Regions from separate parts of the Blautia sp. CAG:237 genome, predicted to be linked through region 1. Evidence: predicted binding sites of a transcription regulator. Region 1 holds the regulator's gene; the other holds the start of a gene.
What was found. The regulator HrcA, encoded in region 1, represses chaperone genes, less so after heat shock. The targets are predictions, from matches to a motif close to TGTTAGCACTCNNNNNNNNNGAGTGCTAACA.
Positions count from the first base shown of each region.

Region 2: a site for HrcA is predicted at 1,864-1,894, ahead of groES (co-chaperone GroES). Genes of this name have one in related genera too.

Region 1 covers NZ_FR886716.1:1,703-6,393, forward strand. The annotation lists gene uvrB (excinuclease ABC subunit UvrB) at 1-880, shown strand, start outside; gene QZL69_RS05300 (pyridoxal phosphate-dependent aminotransferase) at 974-2,131, shown strand; gene hrcA (heat-inducible transcriptional repressor HrcA) at 2,374-3,426, shown strand; gene grpE (nucleotide exchange factor GrpE) at 3,456-4,088, shown strand; partial or broken gene QZL69_RS05315 (Hsp70 family protein) at 4,129-4,691, shown strand, end outside.
Region 2 covers NZ_FR886726.1:24,392-29,082, forward strand. The annotation lists gene topA (type I DNA topoisomerase) at 1-682, shown strand, start outside; gene codY (GTP-sensing pleiotropic transcriptional regulator CodY) at 813-1,598, shown strand; gene groES (co-chaperone GroES) at 1,934-2,218, shown strand; gene groL (chaperonin GroEL) at 2,257-3,882, shown strand; gene QZL69_RS06475 (DUF6106 family protein) at 3,972-4,475, shown strand; gene guaB (IMP dehydrogenase) at 4,546-4,691, shown strand, end outside.

The sequences.
Region 1 (4,691 bases):
CAAGGACAACCGCCCGTTAAGCTTCGATGAGTTCGAAAACAAACTCGACCAGGTCCTGTTTGTCTCTGCAACACCGGGACAGTATGAGGCAGAGCACGAACTTCTCCGTGCAGAACAGATCATCCGTCCGACAGGACTTCTCGATCCGAAGGTAGAAGTCCGCCCGGTCGAAGGACAGATCGACGATCTGATCAGCGAAGTAAACAAAGAAGTGGACAAGGGCCACAAGATCCTGATCACGACCCTGACCAAACGAATGGCAGAAGACCTGACAGAATATATGAAGGATGTAGGTATCCGTGTGCGTTACCTTCATTCCGACATTGACACGCTGGAACGTGCGGAGATCATCCGCGATATGCGACTGGATGTCTTTGACGTACTTGTCGGAATCAACCTTCTCCGAGAGGGCCTTGACATCCCGGAGATCACACTGGTTGCAATCCTCGATGCAGACAAAGAAGGTTTCCTCCGTTCAGAAGTTTCCCTGATCCAGACGATCGGCCGAGCCGCCCGAAACAGCGAAGGTCACGTTATCATGTACGCAGATGTCATGACCGATTCCATGCGAAAAGCCATCCAGGAGACCGAGCGAAGAAGAAGCATCCAGGAAGCCTACAACAAAGAACATGGAATCACGCCGACCACAATTAAGAAAGCAGTCCGCGACCTGATCACAGTTTCCAAGGCGGTTGCTGAGACCGAAGCGAAACTCAAGAAAGATCCGGAGTCCATGAACCGCAAAGAACTTACCAAGCTGATTACCAAAGTCGAGAAGCAGATGCGCGAAGCAGCAGCAAGTCTGAACTTCGAACAGGCAGCAGAACTCCGTGACAAGATGATCGAACTTAAGAAAAATCTGGAAGAATTGGATGACTAGTGTACTTTACTCTTGTACAGTAATGGAGAGAGTGCTACAATAGAACGAACGGCAGGTATGATGCTTGAACAGAAACGAAAGAGGTAAATCGATATGCAGTTTTCCAAGAGATTAGACAGATTTGGAGAAGAAATCTTTGCAGCCCTGAATAACAGACGTATGGAACTGGAAGCACAGGGTATGAAAATTTATAATATGAGTGTGGGAACGCCGGACTTCAAAACACCGGAACACATCAAGAAAGCTCTGGCAGAGGCGGCCATGGATGACAATAACTGGAAATACAGTCTCAGGGATCTCCCGGAACTTCTGGAAGCAGTCTGTGACTATTATAAGAAACGTTTTGACGTAGAGCTGACACCGGACATGGTCATGACCGTTTACGGCAGCCAGGAAGGAATGGGACATCTTGGAATGGCACTCTGCGATGAGGGAGATGTTGTCCTTCTTCCGGATCCATGCTATCCGGTATTTGCAGCAGGAAGCCTGATGGCAGGGGCAGAGCCATACTACTACCCGCTTGTCGCAGAGCACGATTTTCTTCCATATGTAAAGGATATCCCGGAGGAAGTAGCACGCAAAGCCAAATACATGGTAGTTTCTCTGCCATCCAACCCGGTAGGAAGCATTGCCACACCAGGACTTTACGAAGAGATCGTAGCATTTGCGAAGAAATATGATATCTTGATTATCCATGATAATGCATACAGCGATATCATCTTTGACGGAGCACATGGTGGAAGTTTCCTCGCAACAGAAGGAGCAAAGGAGATCGGTGTAGAATTCTTCAGCCTTTCCAAGTCCTTTAATGTAACAGGCGCAAGGATCAGTTTTCTCGTAGGCCGCCCGGATGTGATCGCGGCACTCCGCAAACTCAGAAGCCAGATTGATTTCGGAATGTTCCTTCCGATCCAGAAAGCAGCGATCGCGGCACTCAAAGGACCTCTTGAAAGCGTTCAGGAGCAGTGCCAGATGTATCAGGAGAGAAGGGATGCACTCTGCAATGGTCTCCGCGAGATCGGCTGGGACCTTCCAAATGGCAAGGGAACGATGTTCGTCTGGGCAAGGATCCCGGGAGGACGTACAGACAGCATGGCATTCTGTATGGAACTGATGGAAAAAGCCGGCGTCATCGTGACACCAGGAGCAAGCTTTGGCCCGCACGGAGAAGGATATGTACGTTTCGCACTGGTACTCCCTCCGGAGAAGATCAAAGAAGTAGTAGAAGCGATCCGCAGAAGCGGTCTGTAAAGTAAAACAGATATATCATAATACAGGAAGATTAAGAGAATCACAGTGTCGAACACAGAGAAGGTCCCGCCAGAATTGTCGGAGTTTCCCTATCTGTGTCGGAACTGTGATTTTTATGTTTTTTTCAAAAAATTCGTAATTATCTGTTGACAAATAATAACGACAGTGCTATCTTAACACTATAGATGTTAGCACTCCTTAATGATGAGTGCTAACAGACTAAACGGAAAGGAGCTGGGAACATGGATGAACAACTGACAGATCGTAAGAAACGGATTCTCAAGGCGATCATCAGGACATACATGGAGACAGGCGAACCAGTAGGATCCAGGACGATTTCCAAGGACAAGGATCTGAATGTCAGCTCAGCAACAATCCGGAACGAGATGTCTGATCTGACAGACATGGGATATATCGTTCAGCCACATACATCGGCAGGAAGAATACCTTCTGATAAGGGCTACAGGCTTTATGTGGATGAACTGATGCGGGAGAAGGAAGACGAGATTGCAGAGATCCGTAATCTGATGATCGAGAAGACAGATAAGATGGAGAAAGTGCTTAAGAATGTAGCACGTGTCCTCGCCTCGAACACCAATTACGCAACGATGGTTTCGGTTCCTCAGTACAGCGGAAGCAAACTGAAATTTATTCAGTTATCCCGTGTCAATGAATTGCAGCTGGTAGCAGTTGTTGTATGCGAAGGCAACGTCATCCGAAATCAGATCATCGATCTGGATGAAGAGATGGACGATGAGACGATCCTGAAGCTGAACCTGCTTCTGAATACCAATCTGAACGGACTGCCGATCCAGGATATCAATCTTGGAATGATCGCCAGACTTAAGGAACAGGCAGGTATTCACAGTAAGCTGGTGGCCAAGGTGCTGGATGCAGTGGCAGCTACGATTCATGTGGATGAGGACGACATGGAAATCTATACGTCAGGAGCCACGAACTTCTTCAAGTATCCGGAGTTATCGGATACGACGAGAGCAACCGGACTGATCTCCACTTTCGAGGAGAAGCAGCAGCTGGTAGATCTGGTCAAGGAGCGGATGGCAGATGACAATACCGGAGTTCAGGTGTACATCGGAGACGAACTTCCGATCTCGACCATGAAGGATTGCAGCGTTGTAACCGCAACCTATGAACTGGGAGAGGGAATGCATGGAACGATCGGTATTGTAGGACCGAAGCGAATGGATTACGAGAATGTAGTAAACAGCTTGAAGACCCTCAAGGTCGAACTTGATCAGGTTTTCATAAAAAATAAAAGCAATGAAGACGGCTAGCAGCCAGGCAGAAAGGCGGTAAAACAAAGGTGTCAGAAGAAAATAAAAACACGGCAAATGAGCAGGAAGAAACAGAGAAAGACATTCCGGAAACAGAAACTGTGAACGAGCCGACAGAAGAATCGCCGGAAGCAACGGCAGGACAGGACGCAGAAGCGGAGAAAGCCCCTGAGGCAGACGACGATAAAGAAACCAAATCCAAAACATCTTTCTTCGGCAAGAAGAAAAAAGACAATAAATTAGAACAGCAGATCGAAGAACTGACAGACAGACTGAAACGTAACATGGCTGAGTTCGATAACTTCCGTAAACGTACAGAGAAAGAGAAATCCAGCATGTATGTGATCGGAGCAAAGGACATCATCGAGAAGATCCTTCCGGTTGTGGATAATTTTGAGAGAGGACTTGCACAGGCACCACAGGATGATCCGTTTGCTGATGGAATGGAGAAGATCTACAAACAGCTTACCACCACAATGGAAGGCATGGGAGTAGAACCGATCGAAGCAGTCGGCAAGGAATTCAATCCAGATTTCCACAACGCAGTCATGCATGTGGAGGATGAATCTGTCGGAGAGAACATTGTTGTAGAGGAACTTCAGAAAGGTTACACCTATAAAGGATTCGTAGTTCGTCACAGCATGGTTAAAGTGGCTAATTAATATTTCATATATTTAGATATTTATCAGGAGGAATTTTATCATGGGAAAAATCATTGGTATTGACTTAGGTACAACAAACAGTTGTGTAGCCGTAATGGAAGGTGGACAGCCAACCGTTATCGCTAATACAGAAGGTGCAAGAACAACACCATCCGTAGTTGCTTTCACAAAAACAGGAGAACGTCTTGTAGGTGAGCCTGCAAAACGTCAGGCAGTAACAAACGCTGACAGAACAATCTCCTCCATCAAGAGAGAGATGGGTACAGACTATCGTGTAACCATCGACGAGAAGAAATATTCTCCGCAGGAAATCTCCGCTATGATCCTTCAGAAACTGAAAAAAGACGCAGAAGGATATCTTGGAGAAACTGTTTCAGAAGCAGTTATCACAGTTCCGGCCTACTTCAACGATGCTCAGCGTCAGGCAACCAAAGATGCTGGTAAGATCGCAGGTCTTGATGTAAAACGTATCATCAACGAGCCTACAGCAGCAGCTCTTGCATATGGTCTTGACAACGAGAAAGAGCAGAAGATCATGGTTTACGACTTAGGTGGTGGTACATTCGACGTATCTGTTATCGAGATCGGTGATGGTGTCATCGA
Region 2 (4,691 bases), on a different contig from region 1:
CGTCAAGGCGCTGGAGGAACAGGGCATCGGACGACCGAGTACTTATGCGCCTACGATCACAACGATCATCAGCAGACGTTACGTTTCCAAGGAACAGAAGAACCTCTATGTGACAGAACTTGGAGAGGTTGTCAACAACATCATGAAACAGGCATTCCCAAGCATCGTGGATGTGCGCTTTACGGCGATGATGGAAGGCCTTCTGGACTGCGTGGAGGCAGGCACTGTCCAGTGGAAGACGGTTGTCAGAAACTTCTACCCTGACCTCAAGAAAGACGTAGATGCAGCTGAGAAAGAACTGGAAAAAGTTGATATCCAGGATGAAGTCACAGAGGAAGTCTGTGATGTCTGCGGCAGAAATATGGTCATCAAGTACGGACCTCACGGAAGATTTCTTGCCTGTCCGGGATTCCCGGAGTGCAGAAACACCAAGCCTTATTACGAAAAGATCGGTGTTGCCTGCCCGAAATGCGGCAAGGATGTCGTCCTTAAGAAAACACAGAAGGGACGTAAGTATTACGGATGTATTGACAATCCGGAATGCGATTTTATGTCCTGGCAGAAACCGTCAGACAAGAAGTGCCCTGTCTGCGGAAGCTATATGATCGAAAAAGGAAATAAACTGGTCTGCAGTCAGGAAACCTGCGGTTATGTAGAGGCAAAAACAAAAGAAGAAGACTGAATATAAGAATTTTCTGAAAATGCAGATAAAATCGAAAAAAATATAAAAATATCTTGCTTTTTCGTGGTGAAGCGTGTACTATTATCTTATAAAGATGGTTACATCGAATAAATCATTGAAGGAGGCCAAGATGAGCGTTCAGTTGTTAGATAAAACAAGAAAAATTAACAAACTTTTGCACAATAGCAGTTCCAGTAAGGTTGTGTTCAATGACATCTGTCAGGTTCTGATGGAGACTTTAAGTTCCAATATCCTGGTACTGAGCAAGAAGGGCAAAGTCTTAGGCATCAGTTTATGCCCGGGTGTGAAGGAAATAACTGAACTGATTGAGGATAACGTTGGCGGACACGTAGATGAATTGTTGAACGAGCGTTTTTTGGGAGTTTTATCAACTAAGGAAAATGTGAATCTTCAGACTTTAGGGTTTGAGCACGTTGACAGCAGCTGCCAGGGTATCATCAATCCGATCGATATTGCCGGCGAACGTCTGGGAACAGTTTTCATGTATCGTGATAATAAGCCATACGATATCGAGGATATCATTGTCAGTGAATACGGCACAACCGTAGTAGGGCTTGAAATGATGCGTGCAGTACACGAAGAGAATGCAGAAGAGGACCGTAAGCAGCAGGTTGTCAAATCAGCCTTCAACACTCTGTCATTCTCCGAACTGGAAGCGATTATCCATATCTTTGACGAGCTGGATGGCGAAGAGGGAATCCTGGTTGCGAGCAAGATTGCAGACCGTGTGGGAATCACCAGATCCGTGATCGTAAATGCGCTCCGTAAATTCGAGAGTGCAGGTGTTATCGAGTCCCGTTCTTCCGGTATGAAGGGAACCTACATCAAGGTTCTCAATGAAGTGATCTTCGACGAACTCGAAGAGATCAAAGCACAGAGAAACAAGAAAGCATGATCAGAGACTGATCAGAAATAAGAGTCTAAGAAAGCTCTTCTTCATCGGGCGTATGTCTGGTGAGAAGGAGCTTTTTTTTGCGCTGTACAGCAAGGAGGCACCGGATGCGTGTCCGCTGATCCTGTATAAAAAATTACTGAAAAACAGTAAAATAAGAAAATTAAAGAAAATCAAAGAAAAAAAGAGATAATATCTAAAAATACAGTAATTTATGACGATGAAAAGAGTTGCAGAAAATAACGGAATTAAATAATATAAGGACAGTGATTAGCACTCAAACGAAATGAGTGCTAGTAATCGAAAAGCAAGGCAACAATAAAGGAGGAAAATAGATCATGAAATTAGTACCTTTAGGCGACAGAGTTGTATTAAAACAGTTAGAAGCAGAGGAAACAACAAAATCCGGTATCGTACTTCCGGGTCAGGCACAGGAGAAACCACAGCAGGCAGAAGTTATCGCTGTAGGACCTGGCGGAGTTGTTGAAGGCAAAGAAGTTAAAATGGAAGTTAAAGTAGGAAACAAAGTTATCTACTCCAAATACGCAGGAACAGAAGTAAAACTTGACGGCGAAGAATACATCATCGTAAAACAGAATGATATTCTTGCAATCGTTGAATAATTATATTAAATCGACATTATTTTAGGAGGACAGTCATCATGGCAAAAGAAATTAAATTCGGCGCAGAAGCAAGAGCCGCACTTGAAGCTGGTGTAAACAAACTTGCAGATACAGTAAGAGTAACAATCGGACCAAAAGGAAGAAACGTAGTACTTGACAAACAGTTTGGTGCTCCGCTCATCACAAACGATGGTGTTACGATCGCAAAAGAGATCGAACTGGAAGACGGATTCGAAAACATGGGCGCACAGCTCATCAAAGAAGTTGCATCCAAGACAAATGATGTAGCTGGTGATGGTACTACAACAGCAACTGTTCTTGCTCAGGCAATGGTTCACGAAGGAATGAAGAACCTGGCAGCAGGCGCTAACCCGATCATCCTCAGAAAAGGAATGAAAAAAGCTACTGACACAGCAGTAGAAGCTATCAAAGAAATGAGCCAGAAGATTAGCGGCAAAGCACAGATCGCAAACGTTGCTGCAATCTCTGCAAGTGATGAAGAAGTTGGTCAGCTCGTTGCAGACGCAATGGAAAAAGTTTCCAACGACGGTGTTATCACAGTAGAAGAATCCAAGACCATGCATACAGAACTTGACCTGGTAGAAGGTATGCAGTTTGACCGTGGATATATTTCCGCATACATGTCTACAGACATGGAAAAAATGGAAGCAAATCTGGAAGATCCATACATCCTGATCACTGACAAGAAGATCAGCAACATTCAGGAGATCCTTCCATTACTGGAGCAGGTTGTTCAGGCAGGTGCCAAACTTCTCATCATCGCTGAGGATGTGGAGGGTGAAGCTCTGACAACTCTGATCGTAAACAAATTAAGAGGAACCTTCCAGGTAGTAGCTGTCAAAGCTCCTGGATATGGTGACAGAAGAAAAGAAATGCTTCAGGATATCGCTATCCTGACAGGCGGACAGGTAATCTCTGATGAACTTGGACTGGACCTCAAAGAAGCTACCATGCAGCAGCTTGGACGTGCAAAATCTGTCAAAGTTGCAAAAGAAAACACAGTTATCGTTGACGGACTTGGAGACAAGAAAGCAATCGAAGACCGTGTTGCACAGATCCGTGGACAGATCGAAGAGACAAAATCCGAATTCGACAAAGAAAAATTACAGGAAAGACTTGCAAAACTGGCAGGCGGCGTAGCTGTTATCCGTGTTGGTGCTGCAACTGAAACTGAAATGAAAGAAGCAAAACTTCGTCTGGAAGATGCTCTTGCAGCTACAAGAGCAGCAGTAGAAGAAGGAATCATCGCAGGCGGTGGATCTGCTTATATCCATGCTTCCAAGAAAGTTGCTGAACTGGTTGCAACTCTGGAAGGTGATGAGAAGACAGGTGCAAATGTTATCCTCAAATCTCTGGAAGCTCCGTTATTCCACATTTCTGCAAATGCAGGACTGGAAGGTTCTGTCATCATCAATAAAGTAAGAGAATCTGAGCCAGGAATCGGATTTGATGCCCTGAACGAGAGATATGTAGACATGGTAGGAGCAGGTATCCTTGACCCGGTTAAGGTTACAAGAAGTGCCCTTCAGAACGCTACAAGTGTTGCATCCACTCTGCTTACAACAGAATCCGTAGTTGCAACGATCAAAGAAGATACTCCGGCTATGCCGGCAGGCGCACCAGGAATGGGCGGAATGATGTAATTAAAGTTTTCTAAATATCAGACCAGCGTCATAGACGCTGGTCTTCTTTTATGATAGAATAATGAAAAACAAAAGAAAGGAAAACAGAGATGAGTGATTTATATTCTGAATTTCTGGTAAAGAAAGAGCCGACATCCAAAGACGCCATAACAAAATATGGCCTGATCGGTCTGACCGTGCTTGCCGCTGTAGCAGGACTTTTATTCAATTTCCTGTTCCTTCTGGCAGCAGTTGTGCTTGGAATCGCATGCTACTTTATCGTGCCGAAGACAGACCTCGAATACGAGTATCTTTTTGTAAACGGAGAGATGGACATTGACATGGTCATGGCGAAATCCAAACGTAAGAAGGCCAAGACAGTGAACATCAGGGAGGCTGACCTTGTAGCCTCTCTGGATTCACACCGCCTGGATTATTACAACAGCAACAGTAAGATGAAGACACTGGACTATTCTTCCGGAAATCCATCCCATAAGCGTTTTGCGATCATCACCAGGGACAAGGGCGAGAACTGCAAGATCATTATCGAACCGGATGAAACGATGCAGCAGGCTATCAAAAATTCAGCCCCGAGCAAAGTTTTTTTGGATTGACACTGTAAATTATTTTTGTTAAACTATGGAACAAATTCAAAATAACATAATATACAAGGGAGGAAATGCAATGGGTACTATCATTGGTGAAGGAATTACATTTGACGACGTTCTTTTAGTTCCGGCTTATTCAAAAGTAATTCCGAATCAGGTAGATGTCGCAACGTATTTAACAAAGAAGATTAAACTGAACATTCCTATGATGAGCGCAGGAAT